DNA from 2 places in the Microbacterium sp. W4I4 genome. Region 1 is predicted to be linked to the other one. Evidence: predicted binding sites of a transcription regulator. Region 1 holds the regulator's gene; the other holds the start of a gene.
The links. The regulator HspR, encoded in region 1, represses chaperone genes until heat shock. The targets are predictions, from matches to a motif close to AAGTTGAGTCNNNNNGACTCAACTT.

Region 1 (10,164 bases):
TGGCGCCGGTCTCGGTCCATTCGCGGATGCCGTCGGTGAACCACTCGTCGGTGAAGTCGACCGACCAGGTGGTGGCGTAGGGCTTGCCCATCTTGGTGAGGCCCGCGTTCAGACCCAGCAGGCCGACAAGGCCGGGCCAGTCTCCGGCGAAGTTCGCGACCGTGAGGATGGGGCCCTGGTGGGTGCGCAGGCCCGCGAGCACGTGGTGGGAGTACTGCCAGTTGGCGATGGCGACGACCAGCGGAGCGTCGACGGGGATGCTCTTGAAGATCTCCATGCCCATGCGCTGGCTGGAGATGAAGCCGTGCCCCGTGGCGGGGTCGACGCCGAAGGGCCGGATGAGGCTCCAGCCGAGGCCCTCGAGCACGCCGGTGACGCCGGCCTCGAGGGCGACCTGAGTTGGCCAGCCGGCGATGTTCGCCGACTCGCGCAGGTCACCCGAAGTGATCAGGTAGACGGCCTTCGAGGCGGCCTGCGGCCGGGAGACCGGTGCGGGAAGGGTGTAGCTCATGGTGTTCTCCGTTGGGTGTGGGTCAGTCCAGCGTACGCGAAATCGATTTCATACACCACCGTGCATAGACTTCCTGCACCCCGCACCGGCCGTCAGGCAGGTGCCGACGCTGCCTGCACCTCGTTGCGCAGCACGACGGTGCGCGCGGGCTGCTGATCGCCGCGGATGCGCTCCAGCAGCATCTGCGCGGCCGTGACTCCCATGTGCCGGGCGGGAAGACGCACCACGGTGACCGCGCTCGGCGACAGCGTGGTGAACGGCAGTGATCCGATCACCGCGACACCGACCTTCGGCGGGGTCAGACCACGCTCCGTGAGCACCTGGATCGCTCCCACGCCGATGAGGTTGTTGCCCGCCACGACGGCATCCGGCGGCTCGGGCAGGGCGAGCAGCTGCTCCATGGCATCCCGGCCGCCGTCGACGCGGAACGACGAGAAGCGCAGCAGGTCCAGCGGCGCCTCGATTCCCGCGCTGCGGTGGGCGAGCCGCCAGCCGTCGGCGCGATCGGAAGAGGTCTCGATGTGCTCGGGCCCGCCGATGTAGGCGATGCGCCGGTGCGAGGCCAGCAGGTGCTCCGTGGCCATGCGCCCGGCATCCCTGTTGGCCATCACGACGCCGTCGATCTCCTGTTCTGTGCTGCGGTCGACTGCGACGACCGGGCGTCCGGTCGCGAGGATCTCGTCGAGATTCGTGCGATCGGACGCCGCGGCCAGAATCACCCCCGACATGTTCTCCGCGATCGCGATGCGCAGGTAGGTCGACTCCTTCTCGAGCTGGGAGTCGGAATTGCACAGCACCACCGAGTACCCCGCCTCGCTGGCGACGTCCTCGACCCCGCGGGCCATCTCGGTGAAGTACGGATTCTCGATGTCGGGGATGATCAGGGCGATCACCTCCGAGCTCTGCCTGCGCAGTGATCGGGCGGCGCGGTTGGGCGTGAAATTCAACTGCTCGGCGGCATGACGCACCGCCGTGACCTTCGCGGTCGAGACGCTCGTGCCGTTGAACACGCGCGATACCGTCGCCGGCGATACTCCTGCGAGTTTCGCGACGTCGTAGATCGTTGCCAATTCTCCCCCTGCGCCTGTGCGGACACGCTCACACTACCCCTCGAGAAATCGATTGCAACGTCGGGGCACACTCCGCGTCAGGCGTACTGCCCCACCACCCGCGCGACCGCCTCGCGCTCGGCATCCGTCGGCTCGTCCAGCGCCATCCGGCAGTACGAGTCCGCGACTCCGAGCACGCGGTACCCCTCCTTCATGCGAGCCATGTCGCCGCCGATGAGCGAGACGACCTCGTCGACGGAGGCCTGGGCCACCGCAATGGCATCCGCGTCCCCCGACCGCCCGGCATCCGCGAGTGCGCGGAACGGCTTGGGCGTCACGGACGAGACGCCGGAGACGACGCCCTGGGCGCCGGCGGCGCCCGCCGCGATGAGGTCGCGGTCCGCGCCGGTGTACAGCTCGAAGTCGGCGGGCACAGCCGCCCGGTACGCGGCGATCTCATCCAGGGACAGCTCGCTGACCTTGGCACCGACGACGTTGGGCAGCTGAGCCAGCCGCACCAGCAGTTCAGACGAGACCGGGTTGCCGCTGCGCGCCGGGTAGATGTACACGTACAGGCGGCCGTCGCCGACGGCATCCGACACCTGACGGAAGTACTCGAAGATCGCGTCGTCCGACGAGCGCAGGTAGTACGGCGTCAGAGCGGCGAACTCGCGCGCTCCCAGTCCGCGGGCGATGCCCACCAGGCGCACAGCCTGGAACGTGCTCGGCTGCCCGACGTGCACGACAACGCGCATCCGGTCCTTCAACTCTTCGAGAGCGGCAGAGACGAGAGCAGTGAACTCCTCGACGTCGACGGCGGGGAACTCACCCGTCGTGCCGAGCACGAAGGCGCCCTCGTTGCCGGACTTCCCGACGTAGCGGAAGATCGCGCGCGACCCCTCCAGATCGAGCGATCCGTCGCGCCCGAAGGCGGTGGGAATCGCGGTGAGGATGTCGTAACGGGTCACTTCTCGTTCTCCTTCTGGCCACGGCGCGCACGGCGCGTGCCCTTCTTCTTCTCAACATTGCGCACGGTCGACGTGAGCAGTTCGGGGTCCTGGGCAAGCTCTTCGCGCGCATCCTCGATCTGCCGGATGCTGGCGGTCGGCAGCACCGACTCCTCCAGCGATGCGCGCTTCTCGCGCGGCTTGCGCGCAGCGCGGATGGCGGGCAGGGCGATGGAGAGCACCGCGAGAACGAGCAGGGCGATCGCGATGGGGCTGACGACCTCGAAGAACGGCTTGGTCGGCAGGATCGCCATCGTACGGGCGAGATTCTCCTCGGCGAGCGGGCCGAGCAGGAGCCCGAGCACGACGGGTCCCGCCGGCACCTGCATCCGCTTGAGCAGCACGCCCACCACGCCGAAGATCAGCATGGTGATGACGGTGGACAGGCTGTTCGACGTCGCGTACGTGCCGATGATGCAGAAGATCAGGATGCCGCTCCACAGGTACTGCTGCGGCACGTCGAGCAGCTTGACCATGCCCTTCATGCGCACCAGGCTCAGCGCCAGCGACAGCAGCGTGGCGATCAGCATGATGCCGACGATCGAGACGACCAGGTCGGGGCGGCTGGTGAACAGCGTGGGCCCGGGCGTGATGCCCCAGATGATCATCGAGCCGATCATGACCGCCATCACCGAATCGCCGGGGATGCCCAGCGCCATGGTGGTGGTGAGCGATCCGCCGAGCGTCGCGCTGGATGCGGTGTCGGCTGCTGCGACACCCTCGATCGCGCCCTTGCCGAACTTCTCCGGGTGCTTGGATGCGCGCCGCGCCTGCTCCCAGCCGATGAGGCCGGCGATGTCGCCGCCGGCCGCGGGGATCAGACCGACTCCCAGCCCGACCGATCCGGAGATCGCCGTGGCTCGACCGGTCTGCTTCATCTCTCCCCAGGTCGGCCACCAGCGGCCGAGGCTCGAGATGGGACGCACCTTGTTCCTGCGATGCGTGAGCAGCTGGTCGAAGAGCTCGGCGATGCCGAAGAGTCCGATGATCACGGCGATGAAGTTGACGCCCTCGACGAGCTCCAGCGCGCCGAACGTGAAACGCTGATCGGCGGTCGCGGCGTAGGTGCCGACCGTGCCGAGCATGAGGCCGAACAGGCCGGCGAGGATGCCCTTGATCATCGACTTCGACGAGATGCCGATCATGATCGCGATGCCGAAGATCACCAGGGCGAACAGCTCGGGAGAGCGGAAGTAGTCGCGGGCGAAGCTGGCGATCGGCACGGCTGCGACAGAGAACAGCACGAGCGAGGCGAGGATTCCGACGGCCGAGACGATCGCGGAGACGGTGAGCGCGAGGCCCGCCCTGCCCTGCTTGGCCATCGGGTAGCCGTCGAGGGTGGTGGCGATGGATGCCGGGGTGCCCGGGGTGTTGATGAGGATGGAGGGGACCCGGTCGCCGAAGTTGGCGGCGACGTAGATCGTGAGCATGACGGCGAGGCCCTGCACGGGCTCCAGGGTCATCGTGAAGCCGGCGGCGAGCGCGACGGCCATGGTGGCGGTGATGCCCGGGAAGGCGCCGACCATGAAGCCGAGCACGAGGCCGACTCCCATGTTGAGGAGGATGGAGACGTCGAGCAGGGCGTTCAGGCCCTCGGTGAATGCGTTCACAGCGGAATCCTCAGCAGCATGCCGAACACGACGTAGACGAACGCCGTGACCGTGACGGAGTAGATGATCAGACTGAGCCAGCGCCGGTGCCCGTAGACGAGCATCAGCGAGGCCATCAGCAGGCCCGCCGCGATCGGGAAGACTTCGACGCGGTAGCCGAACAGCACCACGGCGCCGAGCGACCACAGCGCGATGAACGTGCAGGTGATGGCGAGGGTGACGACCATGCGCGTCACGCCGCGGTGCTGGATGCGCTCGACGTCCTCGCGGGTCGGCGCCGGGCGTGTGATCGCGATGACGAGCAGCAGGATCGACAGCGTGACCGCCGCGACCCCGAGCATGGTGGGCCAAAACCTGGCATCCATCTGTCCGGGAGCCGCCTCGCGACGCAACGGGATCTGCGTGGCGAGCACGAGGAAGCAGGCGGTGAAGGCGATCGCGACGAACGCGAAGACGATCTCGAGCCGACGCGATGGCGTCGCGCCCTCGTACTGATCGTCGACATGGGCGTCCTCGGCGGGGGTGTCGATGCTCGACATGGTTTCCTCTCAAGAGGTGGGGCCGGATCACTCGATCCGGCCCCGGAATGCTCTCAGCCCAGCAGGTCCTTGAAGAGCGTGAACTGCTCTCCCACGAACGACGTCCAGTCGGATGCGTCGCGGTAGACGACCAGGTTGCCGGCGTCCTTCTGGAACTTCTGGTACCCGTCGGAGTCGACGGCCTTCTTGACCGCATCCTCGAGCGTCTTGTGCACGTCGTCGGGAAGGCCCTTCGCGGCGTAGATGCCGCCCCAGCCGCCGAACTCGACCTTCTCGCCGATGGCCTCCTCGACCGTCGGAACGTCGGCCGCATCGGGGTGACGCTCGTCGTGCATGACGGCGAGGATCTTCACCGCGGCTCCCTGCGCGAGCGCCTCGCCGAGTCCGGAGACTGCGGCGACCGTCTCGCCGGATGCTGCCGCGCCGACCGCGGTCGCACCGCCGTCGTACGGCACGGGCGTGAACTGCGCGCCGCTGGCGTCGGCGAGACCGACGGTCGCCGCCTCCCAGATGGAGCCCGCACCGGAGTTGGCGACGGTGACCGCACCGGCCTTCGCCTTCTCGACGAGCGCCTCGAGCGAGTCGATGCCGCTGTTCGCGCCGACCGTGATCACGCCCGGGGCGAGCATGATCTGGCCGAGCAGGTCGTAGTTCTCCGGCAGGACCTTGGCACCCTGCGTGGTGTTGAGCATCGCGATCTCGACGGGCGCGAAGCCGATGACGTAGCCGTCGGCCTTCTGGCTGCCGACGTACTCCATTGCGAGAGCACCGGCGGCGCCGGGCATGTTCTCGGGGATGACGCTCACGTCGAGGATCTTCTCGAGCTCACTGGCGAGAGCGCGCGATGACAGGTCTGAGCCGCCGCCGGGGTTCGCCTGGATGATCAGGCGGATGTCCTTCTCGGGGAAGGCCGACTCGGCACCTCCTTCATCGACCTTGGTGCAACCGGCCAGGACGAGCGCGGTTGCGGCGACGGCGGCGATGGCTGCGGCCGCTCGGGACATGCGGATGCGGGGCATCTTTGCTCCTCGGTGCTGATCGACCGTGTTGTCGATGCTGGCGAGCGTACCAGTGTCGACTGTTAACAGTCAACACTGATACGCGGCACCCGTCCGTCGACGCCTCAGCGCTCCTGCTGAGCGAGCTCGCTGAGCATGCGGTTCCGCGCGCCGTCCAGATGAGCGGTGAGCACATCCGCCGCCTTCTCCGCAGGGCCGCTGCGCATGACACCCATCAGTTCGACATGGTCGGCGGCGGAATCGTGCAGATCCTCGTCGTGGTTGATGGTCACCTCCAGAAGGGCGGTGAAGGTCGGCAGGTACTGCCGCCACGCACCCTCCAGGCGGGGGTGATCGGCGAGCGCGTAGATCTGGGAGTGGAAGTCGAGGTCGGCCTCCACGAAGGTCGCATGGTCTCCGGCGTCCGCAGCCTCCGCCATACGCCGCACCGCGTCTGCCATCGTGCGCCAGCGGGCGTCGTCCTCGACCCGGATCGCTCGAGACAGCGCGAGCTGCTCGAGGGCCCCGCGCAGACTGTACAGCTGGTCGACGTCGTCGCCGGTGAGTCCGACGACGAACACTCCTCGGGGGCGCTGGATGCGCACGAGCTTCTCGAAGCTGAGCTGGGTGAGCGCGTCACGCACGGGCCCACGACTGACGGCGAACTCCTCGGCGAGCGCCTCTTCGGTGATGCGCTCGCCCGGTGCGATCTCCCCCCGAACGATCCGGTGGCGCAGGACGTTCGCGATCTGCGCGCCCAGCGAATCGCCTCGTCTGACTGTGTCGGCCACGTGACTCCCCCGTCGACCCTGGCCGTCGTTGACCCTGGCTCTTGTTGACTGTTGACAGGCTACATCCCAGTCGCCCTCGACTAGACTCGTCGAGGAAAGTCCCTCGAGCATCCGGGAAGTGAGGTGGTTCATCATGTCAAGTGACAGTCATAGTCGCAGACACGTTCTCCTCCCCGCTTCCGCACCGCTCGACTGAGCCCGAGGCGGCGCCTGCTGCGACGCACGCGCCTCGACGCTCCGGCGTTCCCGCCCCGCGCGGTGCCCTTCTGAAGGCACGCCCATGACTCCCTCCCAGCTTCAGACCGTCTCCGAGGCCGCTGATGCGATCGACCAGCTGATCTCATCCGGTGATCTGGCCGCGGCATCCGCCGTCCTGACTCCGCTGTCCGTCCCCGAGGTCGTCGAGCTCGTCGACCGGCTCGGCATCGAGGATGCCGCGATCGTCTACCGCCTGCTCGCCAAACCGCGCGCCCTCGAGGTGTTCGAGGCGCTCTCCCCCGGCGCTCGCGGCGACCTGGTGCAGGCGCTGCGCAACGCCGAGGTCACGATGCTGTTCGCCGAGATGGATCCGGACGACCGCGTCTGGCTGCTCGACGAGCTGCCGGCATCCGTCGCCCCGCAGCTGCTGCGAGGGCTGACCAGGCAGGAGCGCGACCTCACCTCGGGCATGCTCGGATACCCGCAGGATTCGATCGGGCGCCGGATGAGCCCCGAGTTCGTCACCACGCACCCGCATCTCACCGTCGGGCAGACACTCGACCGCATCCGTGCGTCGCTCGACAGCGCCGAGACGATCTACACACTGCCCGTGACCGACGGCGGGCGCAGCGTCGTCGGCGTCGTGAGCCTGCGCGACCTGATGGGTGGCGACCCGGATGACCTGATCAACGATCTGATGAGCGACGCGCACGTCGCCGAGGTCACGGAGGACGCCGAGACCGCGGCCCGTCGCGCCACGGACCTCGCGCTGCTCGCCCTGCCGATCGTGGACAGCGAGCACCGGCTGGTCGGCATCCTGACCATCGACGATGCGGCCCGCATCCTCAAGCAGGAGGAGAGCGAGGATGCCGCGAGGCAGGGCGGTGTGGAGCCGCTGCGCCGCTCGTACCTGTCCACCCCGATCCGGCGCCTGGTTCGCTCACGGGTGGTGTGGCTGCTGGTGCTGGCAGTCGGCGCGACGCTGACCGTGCAGGTGCTCGACGCGTTCGAGACGACGCTCGCACACCTGACGGTGCTCGCGCTGTTCGTGCCGCTGCTGATCGGCACCGGCGGCAACACCGGGAATCAGGCCGCGACCACGGTGACCCGCTCGCTGGCTCTCGGCGAGGTGACGCCGCGCGATCTGTTCCGGGTGCTGTCGCGCGAGGTGCGGGTCGGGTTCTTCCTCGGCCTGCTGCTGGGCACGCTGGGATTCACACTGGCGGGGCTGATCTACGAGTGGCACATCGGTCTGGTGATCGGGCTCACGCTCGTCGCCGTATGCACGGTGGCGGCGTCGATCGGCGGCATCATGCCGCTGGCCGCGCGCGCCATCCGCGTCGACCCCGCGGTGTTCTCGAACCCGTTCATCACGACGTTCGTCGACGCGACCGGACTGATCATCTACTTCCTGATCGCCAAGGCCGTGCTCGGGATCTGACCCGAGTCAGTTCTCGTCGTTCTCAGCCTCGGGCGCGGCCGCCGCACGCGGGTGCCAGAGCACCACTTCCGTGGAACGGCGGATGCGGCGGCCGGAGCCGACCGAGAACGCCTGGCCGGAGACCCCAGCGGCGAACACGCGAGCGCCCGGGCGGTTCTCGCGCTCGGCGCGCAGGGCGCCCTCGAGCTCGGAGACGCGGCGGCGCAGCATCCGCACCTCGTCCTCCATGTCCAGCAGCCGCGCGATGGCCGGAAGGCTCACGCCTTCGCTGGAGAGCTGGGCGACCTCGCGGAGCTGCTCGATGTCGCGCATCGAGTAGCGCCGCGAGCCGCCGCGGGTGCGGCCGGGCACGACCAATCCGATGCGGTCGTACTGCCGCAGCGTCTGGGGGTGCATGCCCGACAGGTCGGCCGCGACGGCGATCGCGAAGACGGGGGAATCGGCGTCCATGGGACTATCCCCGCGCCTTCGCCATCATCTCGCCGCGCGGGTTCTCCTTCGGCTCCGCCGCCTGGAAGGCGAGCAGTGCCTCGCGCGCGACGTCGTCGAGGTGTGCCGGCACGGCCACCTGCAGTTCGGCGAGCAGGTCGCCGGTGCCCTTGGACGAGGTGATCCCCCGACCCTTCACGCGCAGCACGCGGCCCGACGGCGTTCCCGGCGCGACGCGCAGCTTGACGGTGTCGCCGCCGAGCGTCGGCACCTCGATCGTCGCGCCGAGCGTCGCCTCGGTGAAGGTGACGGGCACGGTCAGGCGCAGGTTCAGTCCGTCGCGGCTGAACACCGGATGCTGACGCACCGTCACCTGCACGACGATGTCGCCCGACTCCCCGCCGTCCGGCGAGGGACGGCCGCGGCCGCGCAGACGGATCTTCTGCCCGTCGGCGACGCCGGCCGGCAGCTTGACCTTGAACGGCTTGCCGTCCTCGGCCTGCAGGGTGATGGTCTCGCCCTGCGCCGCGGTGATGAAGTCGATCGTCGTGCGGGCCGTGACATCGGCGCCCTTCTGCGGGCCGCCGAAACCGCGGTACCCACCCGACGTCTGCCCGAACCGGCCGGAGCCGAACGAGCCGCCGCCTCCGCCCTGGTTGAACATCGAGAAGATTTCGTCGAAGTCGGCCTGCCGGCCGCCCTGTCCGAACCGGTTGAACACGTCCTCGAAGCCGCCCGCGCTGCCGCCGGGCGCGGTGAACCGCGCCCCTGAACCCATCGCGCGGATCTCGTCGTACTCGCGACGCTGCTCGGCGTCGCTGAGCACGCTGTACGCCTCGCTGATCTCCTTGAACTTCGCCTCGGCCTTGGCATCGCCCTGATTGGAGTCGGGGTGATACTTGCGGGCGAGCTTGCGGTACGCCTTCTTCAGCTCCGCGTCGGTGATGTCCTTCGAGACGCCGAGCGTCTTGTAGAAGTCCTTGTCGAACCAGTCCTGACTAGCCACCGATCACCTGCCTACTCTGCGGGAACGGCGACGACGACCTTGGCCGGACGCAGCTCGACATCACCCAGACGGTAGCCGACCTCGACGACCTCGAGGATGGTCGACTCCGTGGCGCCGGGCGTCGGCTGCTGGAAGATCGCCTCGTGGTGCTGCGGGTCGAATACGTCGCCCTTCTCGCCGTAGGCGGTGACGCCGAGGCGCTCCACGACCGCGCGCACCTTCTCCGCGATCGCGAAGAAGGGCGAGCCTTCGGCGAGGTCGCCGTGCTGCTGGGCACGGTCGAGGTCGTCCAGCACGGGCAGCATGCCCTTGGCCGCCTCGCCCTTGGCGCGTGCGATCTCGACGTGCCGCTGCTCCTCGGTGCGCCGACGATAGTTGGCGTACTCGGCGGTCAGTCGCTTGAGATCGTTGAGCAGGGCGTGCTCGGCATCCTGGATGCCGGCATCCGAACCGTCCTCCGAGGAGGCCTCCTCGGTCTGCACGGCGTTCAGGATGTCGTCGATCGTGAGCTCGTCGTCGGAGCCCTCCGCGGCGGTCGCCTCGGTGGAGTCCTGCTCGGGGATGTTCTGCTCAGCGAAGTTCCGG
Region 2 (10,164 bases), 650 kb from region 1:
CAGTGTCGACTTTCCCGAGCCGCTGGAACCGATGACCGCGACGACTTCGCCCGGTGAGACATCGAGATCGACGCCCTTGAGCACCTCGAGCGTCCTCCGGGTGTCCTTCCTGCCGATCATCCTCTGCCAGAGGGTCGGCTTCTCGCCGATCTCGAAGCTCTTGTACACGTCCTGGATGCTGATGACGGGATTAGGCACGGGCTCTCGCCTTCCTTTCAAGAACGATGACGAGGCGGGACAGCGGGAGCGAGAGCGCTAGGTAGAGCAGTGCCGCGGCCGTGTAGATCTCCACGGTCTGGAACGTCTGGGCGTTGACGGTGTTGGCTGTCTTCAGGATCTCCGACACAGCGATCACCGATGTCAGAGCGGTGTCCTTCACCATCGCGATGAAGTAGTTGCCGATCGGGCCGAGGGCGATCTTGAACGACTGCGGAATCACGATCCGCCACAGGGCCTTTGTCGGCGTGTATCCCAACGAGAGCGCGGCTTCGGTCTGACCGCTGTCGACCGCGAGGATCGATGTGCGGTACACCTCTGAGAGGTAGGCGGCGTAGTTCAGGCCGAGTCCGATGATCCCCGCCGAGACCGGATCGAGCTGAATACCGATGACCGGCAGCACGAAGTAGATGTAAACCAGCTGCACGAGCAGCGGAGTGCCGCGCAGGATCTCGACGAAGACCGTCGCGATGGTGCGCAGTGCCCAGTTGTGCGACAGCCTCGCCAGCGCGACAAGCAGCCCGAGGCTCAGCGCCAGCGCCATGGCTCCGATGGCGAGCTGCGCGACGACGGGGATCGCCCTGATAAGGCTGGGGAAGACGCCGAGGACATTCTGGATGAACTCCATGGAGTTCCTTTCATGGGGCGGTCGGTGGGCATCGAGATGCCCACCGACCGGTCGTCACTCGGCGATGTTGTCTTCGTTGAGACCGTACTTCTGCAGGATCTCGAGGTACTTCGGCGAGGCCTTGAGATCTGCCAGTGCGCCGTTCAGTTCGGTGATGAGCTTCTTGCTGTCCTCATCCTTGCGGAAGGCCGCGGCGATCGTCCCCGGGAAGTACGGCTCGTAGGGGGTGACCAGCTTGACCTTGTCGTTCGGGTTCTGGGTGAGGGCCCAGGCGACCACGGCCTGATCAGTGAAGGCCGCATCGACCTGCTTGTTGGCGACGGCCTGCAGCATGTTCGCCTGCGAGTCGTACATCTTGATGTGCGACTCGGCGGTCAGCTTCTGCGCGATCTCGAGGTGCGTGGCGCCGGTCATGACGCCGATGGTCGTGCCCTTGGCATCATCGCGGGACTTCAGCGTGGATCCGGACGGCACGACCATGCCCTCTCCCTGGTAGTACCAGGTGTCCGAGTAGGCGAGGGTTTTCTTGCGCTGGTCCGTGACGTAGAGGCCGTCGGCGATGAAGTCAGCCTTCTTCGAGAGCACGGTCTGCGGCATCGTCGCGAAGTCGGTGACGACGACCTCGATCTTCCAGTTCAGCTCGTCCGCCATCGCCTGCAGCATGTCGCCGTCGACGCCGGTGAGCTTGTCGGTCTTCTCGTCGATGAAGGAGAACGGTGCGTCGTTGGAAGTGACGATGGTGACAGTCCGTGCACCGCCAGCCGCCGAGGGGGTCGATGTGCCGCCTGCACTGCACGCACTGAAGACGAGGGTGGCCGCCGCGAGTGCGGCGATCAGGGCGGCGTTCTTGCGGATGCTCATCGGGTTGAACCTTCCTGTTGGGCGAGGCTGCATCGTTGCGGCAGGTGCTGATCAGTTTCAAGAATGCGGGATCAATGGACAAGACCCCAATTCACTATGCAAGTCATAGTGTTCGACTATGGCGGGAGCGTGCGGGAGGGCGGGGCAGTTCTCACGAGGGCCGGAGCAGCCGACTCAGCCGAGCAGGCTCGGGAACCGGCTCAGCAGGTCTGCGCCGTCCACCGATGACGCCAGCACCATCTTCTCGGTCGCGGCGTACTCGCTCGCGTCGAAGTAGCCGGATGCTCGGTACACCGCCATGCGGTCGGCGAAGTCCTGGGGCGACGCCTCCGGGTGGAACTGTGTCGCATACAGGCGGTTGCCGACGCGGTACGCCTGCACCGGGCAGGCATCGTTCGTGGCGAGCAGCACCGCGCCCGGGGGCGTCTCAGCGGCGGACTCCTTGTGCGCGGTGAACACCGACATCTCGGGCGCGTTCGGCCCGAACAGGGCATCAGCCGCACCCGCCTCGGTCAGCCGGATCCGTGCGGCCTGGACGCGCTCGGGATGATCCATGGTCACCTCGCCCCCCAGCATCCGCGTCACCACGCCGATGCCGTAGCAGGTGAACAGTGCAGCCGCCTTGCCGTCGATGGCGCGGGCGGCGATGCGCTCGAGGTCGCGCTCCACGACCCGCTGCTCGTCGCCTTTGTCGGCATCCGTGACGTTGAACGGCGACCCGCCGATCACGAAGCCGTCGTACTGCTCCCACTCGACCGTCTCCAGTGACGCGTGCAGGAGATCGAGTCGGTCGAGATCCCGGATGCCGAGATCGCGCGAGAAGGAGCGGTGCTCGGCATCCGCTGCACTGCGCTCCGGGCGCACGCAGACGTAGAGCACCGAGGACATGCGACGAGTCTATTCGGCGGGTTTGACGGACACCGGGAATAGGCGTCATCATGTGACGTTGAAGTTGATAGAACTGCACTCAAGTCTGAGAGGAAGCGAAATGCCCAACGACTTCAACCAGGCGGGTTCGGGCTCGTTCGACGAGTTCCTCGCCCGCTACCTCGCCGGTGAGCAGGCCCGTCAGGGTCGGTCGATCGACCTCAGCCGGTTCCTCACCGCGCGCACCCAGCAGATCCTGCAGAGCGCAGGACGCTTCGCGCTGGAGCGCGGCCAGACCGAACTGGACGCCCTGCACATCCTGCGGATGATCGTCGAGGATGACAGCGTCTCGGCCGCCATCGAGCGCATCGGGGTCGACCCGTCCGCGATCATCACCGCCGTCGAGGCGCGCCTGCCGCAGCACCGCGGCACGGCCGATGTGGATGCCGCGACCCTCACTCCCAGCGCCTCGCGGGCGCTGTTCCACGCCTACCAGGTCGCCCGCTCGTCGGGTTCGACGTACATCGACCCCGACCACCTGTTCTTCGCCCTCGTGCTCGGCCAGGACGTGCCCGCCGGGCAGATCCTCGGCCGCGCCGGCGTCACCGCCGAGGCGCTCACCCAGGGCCTGCGCGAGCCTGTTCCGGCCGGCGAGTCGCCTCAGCGCGAAGCCGCTGACCCGGCATCCGAGACCCCCATGCTCGACCAGTACGGACTCGACCTCACCGCGCGCGCCCGCGCCGGCGAGCTCGACCCGGTGATCGGCCGGGCGAGCGAGATCGAGCAGACCATCGAGATCCTCAGCCGCCGCACCAAGAACAACCCGGTGCTGATCGGCGAGGCCGGCGTCGGCAAGACGGCGATCGTGGAGGGTCTGGCCCGCGCGATCGTCGACGGCACCGTGCCCGCGCAGCTGAAGGACCGCCGTGTGGTCGCCCTCGACCTGCCGGCGATGCTCTCCGGCGCCCGCTACCGCGGCGACTTCGAGGAGCGGCTGACCAAGACCATGGACGAGATCGCCGAGCACAAGGGCGAGGTCATCGTGTTCATCGATGAGGTGCACACGGTCGTCGGCGCAGGCGGCTCCGGTGAGAGCGGCGGGATGGACGCCGGCAACATCCTCAAGCCGCGGCTGTCGCGGGGCGACCTGCACCTGGTGGGTGCGACGACGCTCAGCGAGTACCGCCGCATCGAGAAGGACCCGGCGCTGGAGCGCCGCTTCCAGCCCGTGAAGGTCGCCGAGCCGCTGATCGAGGATGCTGTCCGCATCCTCGACGGACTGAAGCCCGCCTACGAGGAGCACCACGCGGTGTCGTACACCGACGAGGCGATCCGCAGTGCGGTCGAACTGAGCGCGCGCTACCTGCCCGACCGGGTGCTGCCCGACAAGGCGATCGATCTGATCGACCAGGCGGGTGCCCGGCTGCGGCTGCGCCTGGGGCTGGTCACCGACATCGAGGCGCTGGCCGACGAGCTCGTCGACCTGGAGATGCGCAAGGACATCGCCGTCGGCGCCGAGCACTACGAGGAGGCCTCGCGCCTGCGCGACGAGATCGCCCGCGTGCAGGCACGGATCGACGAGGTGGACGTGCCGTCGTCCACGAGTGCGGATGCCGTGGTCGACGAGCCTGAGATCGCCGCGGTGATCTCGCGGGCCACCGGCATCCCGGTCAGTCGTCTCACCGAGACGGAGCGGGAGCGGCTGGGCGACCTCGAGGCAGACCTGCACTCCCGTGTGATCGGTCAGGACGACGCCGTGGCTGCCGTCGCGCGCTCCGTGCGGCGCAGCCGTACCGGCATGGGCGACGCCAACCGCCCGGTCGGATCGTTCCTGTTCCTCGGGCCCACCGGTGTCGGCAAGACCGAGCTGGCGAAGGCCCTGGCCGACCGCCTCTTCGACGACGAGACCGCCGTGATCCGCTTCGACATGAGCGAGTTCGGCGAGCGGCACACCGTGTCGCGCCTGGTCGGCGCCCCTCCCGGATACGTCGGCTACGACGAGGCCGGACAGCTCACCGAGCGCGTGCGGCGCAACCCGTACTCGATCGTGTTGTTCGACGAGATCGAGAAGGCGCACCCCGACGTGTTCAACCTGCTGCTGCAGGTGCTCGACGACGGGCGTCTGACCGACGGGCAGGGTCGCACGGTCGACTTCCGCAACACGGTGATCGTGATGACCTCGAACATCGGCTCGGAGTTCCTCGCGTCGCGCTCGGGTGCGCTCGGCTTCGTATCCTCGCACGATGCCTCGGGCTTCGCCTCGCAGGAGGACCTGCGCGCCCGCGTGATGGGCAAGCTGCGTGAGGCCATGCGGCCCGAGTTCCTGAACCGGATCGACGAGATCGTCATCTTCCAGAAGCTCTCGCGTGAGGAACTCGGTCAGATCGTGCGGCTGATGCTGCAGGCGACCACCAAGCGGCTGGCCGGCCGTGAGATCGGATTCGACGTCACGGATGCCGCGGTCGCCTGGCTCGGCGAGCACGGGTACGAGCCGGAGTACGGCGCCCGGCCGCTGCGCCGGCTCATCCAGCGCGAGGTGGATGACCGCATCGCCGACCTGCTCGTCTCGGGCGGCCTGGCCGACGGCGGCGCGGTGCGAGTGGATGTCGTCGACGACGGCATCCGAGTCGATGCACGCGTCGATCTGGCATCCGCCGCCTGACTCCAACACCCGTCTATATGGCGCAAACCGCCCTGGATTCGTATGAATCGGGGCGGTTTGCGCCATATAGACGGGCTTGTATCGCTCGGGTCAGCGGTGGCGAAGCGGGACCATGTTTCCGCGGCGGCGGGCCGTGCGGAGCAGGATGATCGAGGCGATCGTGCAGACTGCGATCGCGAACAGGCTCCCCTCCGGACCGAACGCGCCACCACTCAACCAGTCCGGACCCGAGGTGGTCGCCGCCACGAGCGAACCGGCCATCTCGCTGCCCGAGGTCACGGTGCCGAAGAGCGCGACGATGGCGACGTTCCAGCCGAAATGCAGTCCGATCGACAGCCACAGCGAACCCGTCGCCAGATAGGCGGCACCGAGCAGGAGACCCGCCTCGATCGTGATCGCCAGTGCGCCCCAGAGCGTGGCGTCGGGGTTGAGCAGGTGGATGAGTCCGAAGAGTGCCGACGAAACCGCGAGGGCGAGCCAGGTTCCCCAGCGCTGCTGGACGAGCCGGAAGATGATGGCGCGGAACAGCACCTCTTCGGCGATCGCCACGGCGACCATCGTGCCGATCACGGCCAGCGCGCCGCTCAGCGAGCCCCAGCCGGTGATCCGGTAGCCGCCGAACAGGGCCATCAGTCCGATCGTCACGGCCGCCAGCAGCACACCCGCCGCCACTCCGGTCAGCACGCGTCGCATCGCGGACGGCGCGGCGAGCTCGATCACAGGGCGCTTCTCCAGTCGGCGGACACTGACCCGGTAGAGCCAGAGCACGAGCACCCCGAGAACTGGTCCGATCAGAAGTGCGGCGACCGGGTTCTGCAGCGCGGAGGTGATCGCGCCCGTCGCGATCATCACGACGGCGAAGCCGACGATCATCAGCGTCGCGGTGAGGGCCGGGCGGATGCGCCGGCCCGCATCGGGATGGGCGCCGGCAGTGCGGCGGGTGTCGGTGTGTGCGGTTTCCATCGGATGCTCCTCGTGCGTTTCTGCGGACACGAGAACGCTACGGAGCAGCGCGGTCCGGGCACATCACCCCGGAGAGCGCATCTGTCTCCCACCGGGGAGGGATGCCGAAGGGGCGGCTCTGGCTCCGGGGTACGAGTCAGGCGCTGCTGTACATGTGGCACACATGGTCGCTCTGCGCATCGCGGACGCGGCCATGTGTGCCACATGTGCGTCGGAATGATCGGTCAGCGCGAGGAGTTCGCGGTGCGGCCGCGGACGATCCCGACGAACGCGTCGACATCGGGGGTGGTCGCATCGATCGGCCACGCCAGCGCGACCGTCGAGGTGCGTCCGCCCAGCAGGGGGCGGTAGTCGGCGTCCTTGCGACGGTGGAGGCGGGCGAGTGACATGGGGACGACGAGGATGCCGACGCCGGAAGCGACGGTCTCGACGGCATGCTCCGTGGTCGGTATCGTCGGGAAGTTCGGGGCGGCGGTGGGCAGATCCAGCGGACCCAGCACATCGTCACCCGGGGTGATCAGCACCTGGTCGACAAGATCGTCGGCGGTCAGCTCGTCGGCGGCCAGCAGGTGCGAGTCCTTCGCGGCCACCACCACGGGGACCTCGTCGTAGAGCGGGATGACGTGCAGATCCTGCGTGCGCTCGAGCGGCAGGCGCACCAGTGCGAGGTCGAGGTCGTCGAGGCGTTCGCGCTGATCGGCGAAGGAGATCGGCACGAGCTCGAGCTCGACGTGCGGCATCCGCTGCTTCCAGGCATCGACCCACTTGCCGGGGGTGGTGCCGGGGACCAGGCCGAGGCGCAGCGTGCGCGGCTCCTCCGCAGGACCCGGCATCGGCTTCTGGGGGGCGGGCTTCTTCTGGGACGGCTTCTGGCCGGACTTCTGAGGTGCGCCCTTCCTCTGCGCGGGCTTGCCGGGGCGCGGTCGTGCGGGGCGTCGCCGGTCGTTCCTCATCGCATCAGCGTATCGGCGACCGGGTCGTGGATGCTGTGCGGTCAGCCCGCAGGACGGATCGCGACGCAGCACTGGCCGGCGTGCGGTTCGCCGTGCGCGTGCAGGTGCGGGCAGTCCATCCCCTCGAGGATGCCGCCGATGAGGGCGAGGTTCGCCGAGCAGACCAGCTCGGTGTGCTCGCGGGCGAGCGAGTCGAAGGGACAGTTCGCGAGGGTCAGCGCGCCGTCCTCCTCGCGCGGCTCGAAGCCCTGCGCGGCCAGTACTCCCGCGACGCGATCGAGATCGTCCGGTGCGCCGGACGCAGGAGCGGATGCCGCGATCACCCGGCCCTCGTCGCGGGCGACCTCGGCGACCGCCTCATCCAGAGCGGTGCCGCCGGCCGCACGTTCGATGGCGCCGGCCAGCAGGTGGCCGACCAGGTCGTAGCGTCGCTCGGGAAGCGACACCGAGATGGTCTGATCCACCCGTCGGTAGAGCTTCGACGGCCGGCCTGCGCCGGGGCCGGAACGCCCGGTCAGGCGGCGGAACTCGGTCTCGAGCAGCCCCGCCTCGACGAGCTTGTCCAGGTGAAAGCGCGCCATGTGCGGGGCGATCCCGACGGCATTCGCAGCGGACTCGCGGCTGACCGGCTCGGGCTGCCCCGCCACGTGCTCGTAGAGCGCTCGCCGGGTGTCATCGGCAAGGGTCCCGATGCTCGAGACCTGTTCGGTGATGTCCATGGTGACCTTCTAAAAGAAGAACTACTTGCATTTAGAACAGACTGCTTCTATGTTCGATAGTAACTTCTTTTAGAAAGGTCGGCAGGAAAATGGGTGGTCAGAGCGAGGCACGATCCGCATCGATGCAGAACGGCGATCATCTCGCGTTCCTGCTGCTGCGCACGGTCTTCACCGTCGCGCCGATCCTGTTCGGACTCGACAAGTTCATCAGGATCCTCACATCGGATTGGGAGCGCTACCTGGCTCCCTGGATGAACGACATCATCCCCGGCGACGCTCGCACGGGCATGCTCATCGTGGGTGTCGTCGAGATCATCGCCGGTGTCCTGGTCGCCTTCCTGCCCAGGCTCGGCGGGCTGGTGGTGGCCGCGTGGCTGCTCGGGATCATCATCAGCCTGGTCAGCGTCGGCGGATACCTCGACATCGCCCTGCGCGACTTCGGGCTGCTCGTCGCGGCCCTGGCGCTGTCCTTCCTCGCTGCGGGCCAGGGCTACGGGTGGCTGCGGCGACGCAGCTGAACACGCCGCATCAGACCGACCGCGCCGGTGATGAGCACCAGCACTCCGACCGACAGCAGTGCAAGCGCGGTGATCGTGCCGGGGTTCAGCGAGGCGAACCAGTCGGTGACGTCGCCGCGTCGACCGACGCTGCTCAGCATCCAGATCCCGAACCAGGCGATCGCGGCGAAGCACGCACCCCACACGATCGCCGCCCAGCGGGTGCGGGGCAGAGGAGCGGATGCCGTGGGCTCCGCGTCTGCGGAGACACTCGCGGACTCTGCCATCGGCGCATCCTCGAAGCGACGCGTCTCGGTCAGATCGGACGTCGGCACGATCGGGTCGGTGCTCATTCAGGCTTCTCCTCGTCGGTGCGGGTGGAATAGATCACCAGGATCTGTCCGGATTCCTGGTCGATCGTCACGGGTACCGTCAGCATCGTCTGCGAAGCCTCGGTGTTCGAGGGATCCGGCGCAGATGAGACGGTCTCCCGGTAGAGGGTGCTGCCGTCCGCTTGCGGTATGCCGGTGAAGTCCCCGGTGGTGGTGGCAGCGTCTGCATCCACTTCATAGCTCTGCCAGCGCACGCTGCCGTCGGCGAGCGTTGCCGTCAGCCGCAGTTCGACGCCCTCGCTCACGAAGATCTCGGTGTAGCCGGTGCCCTTGTAGAGCACCACCGGCTGCGAGCGCACATCCTTCAGATTCTGCAGGTGGATGCCCGTGTTCCCGAACGGCTGTCGGATCGAACTGTCGTCGGAGTTCGAGAGATTGGTGTCACCGAACCGCACGTTGCCCACTGATGCCGCGGCACCCGTGATCGTCCCCGCGATCAGCGTCGCGACCGCGACGAACGCGAGGAATCCACTGCGCCGGCGGGCGACGCCGGCGACGATCATGCCGAAGGCCAGCACGAGCGCGGCCGTGAACAGCGCCATGCCCGCGGTCGCGGCATCCGGATCCTGCGACCAGAGCCAGACGGCGGTCGCGGCAACCAGTGCCCACGCCGACGACGGTGGCGACATAGGCGAAGCTCGCGCGGGGGTTGGAGGCGCGACGGATGCGACGACGCTGAGCCGCCTCGGCGGCGAAGGCGGCCGCGGTCGACTGCCGTTCCGCACGTGCCTGATCGCGGGCCGCCTTCTCGGCATCCTGCTGCTGCTGGCGCCAGGCCTGATCCTGCTGCTGCCAGGCGGCGTGCTGCGCACGCCAGGCGTCCAGCGCATCGGCATCCGCCGGCTCGTCGGGAGGCTCGGGGAGGAGGGAGGATGCCGGCGACGTACCCTCCGTACCGGCATCCTCCTCTCGGATCTCCGCGTCGACGGCGGCTCCCGAATAGCCGGCCGGAGCGGAGGGACGAGGGGACGTCGAGACCGCTGGCCCTTCGACAGGCTCAGGCACCGTTCGCGGATCCGACGAGACACCCCCCGGAGCGCGGCGCGCGGCGCGCACGATCAGGACGAGCAGGATGCCGACCAGCACCAGCCCGATGACGAACAGGAAGGCGCCGAACCCGCTGACCCCGTACGACTGGTACGAGTACGGGTTGAGGAAGCGCTCGACCAGGAACGGGCCGGAGACCGGTGCGATCGTCAGCAGCCCGACCACGAGACCGCCGAGGATGCCGAGCTGCGCCGGTTCGAAGCGGCCGCGCAGCAGCTCGCGCAGGTGGATGCGCCCGTCGGGATCGGGCAGCAGCGCCCAGGCGGCGGCGTACAGGAAGATGATCGGCAGGCCGAACAGCGCCGCCACCACCAGGATGCCGCGGATGACGAGCGGGTCGATGCGCAGCCGGGAGGCGA

Region 2: QF046_RS15535 (ATP-dependent Clp protease ATP-binding subunit) is a predicted target of HspR. The motif match lies at 2,655-2,679, and genes of this name have one in related genera.

Annotation. Positions count from the first base shown of each region.
Region 1 is NZ_JAUSXT010000001.1:2,640,325-2,650,488, reverse strand. Features, by position in the region: gene QF046_RS12575 (fucose isomerase) at 1-511, opposite strand, end outside; gene QF046_RS12570 (LacI family DNA-binding transcriptional regulator) at 604-1,581, opposite strand; gene QF046_RS12565 (dihydrodipicolinate synthase family protein) at 1,659-2,528, opposite strand; gene QF046_RS12560 (tripartite tricarboxylate transporter permease) at 2,525-4,177, opposite strand; gene QF046_RS12555 (tripartite tricarboxylate transporter TctB family protein) at 4,174-4,716, opposite strand; gene QF046_RS12550 (tripartite tricarboxylate transporter substrate binding protein) at 4,770-5,735, opposite strand; gene QF046_RS12545 (GntR family transcriptional regulator) at 5,840-6,505, opposite strand; gene mgtE (magnesium transporter) at 6,786-8,144, shown strand; gene QF046_RS12535 (heat shock protein transcriptional repressor HspR) at 8,151-8,594, opposite strand; gene QF046_RS12530 (DnaJ C-terminal domain-containing protein) at 8,599-9,579, opposite strand; gene QF046_RS12525 (nucleotide exchange factor GrpE) at 9,591-10,164, opposite strand, start outside.
Region 2 is NZ_JAUSXT010000001.1:3,290,151-3,300,314, forward strand. Features, by position in the region: gene QF046_RS15515 (amino acid ABC transporter ATP-binding protein) at 1-120, opposite strand, end outside; gene QF046_RS15520 (amino acid ABC transporter permease) at 191-844, opposite strand; gene QF046_RS15525 (ABC transporter substrate-binding protein) at 899-1,705, opposite strand; gene QF046_RS15530 (GMP synthase) at 1,880-2,593, opposite strand; gene QF046_RS15535 (ATP-dependent Clp protease ATP-binding subunit) at 2,694-5,234, shown strand; gene QF046_RS15540 (CPBP family intramembrane glutamic endopeptidase) at 5,325-6,197, opposite strand; gene QF046_RS15545 (LysR substrate-binding domain-containing protein) at 6,422-7,150, opposite strand; gene QF046_RS15550 (metalloregulator ArsR/SmtB family transcription factor) at 7,192-7,869, opposite strand; gene QF046_RS15555 (hypothetical protein) at 7,992-8,387, shown strand; gene QF046_RS15560 (hypothetical protein) at 8,360-8,719, opposite strand; gene QF046_RS15565 (hypothetical protein) at 8,716-9,057, opposite strand; gene QF046_RS15570 (PspC domain-containing protein) at 9,140-10,164, opposite strand, start outside.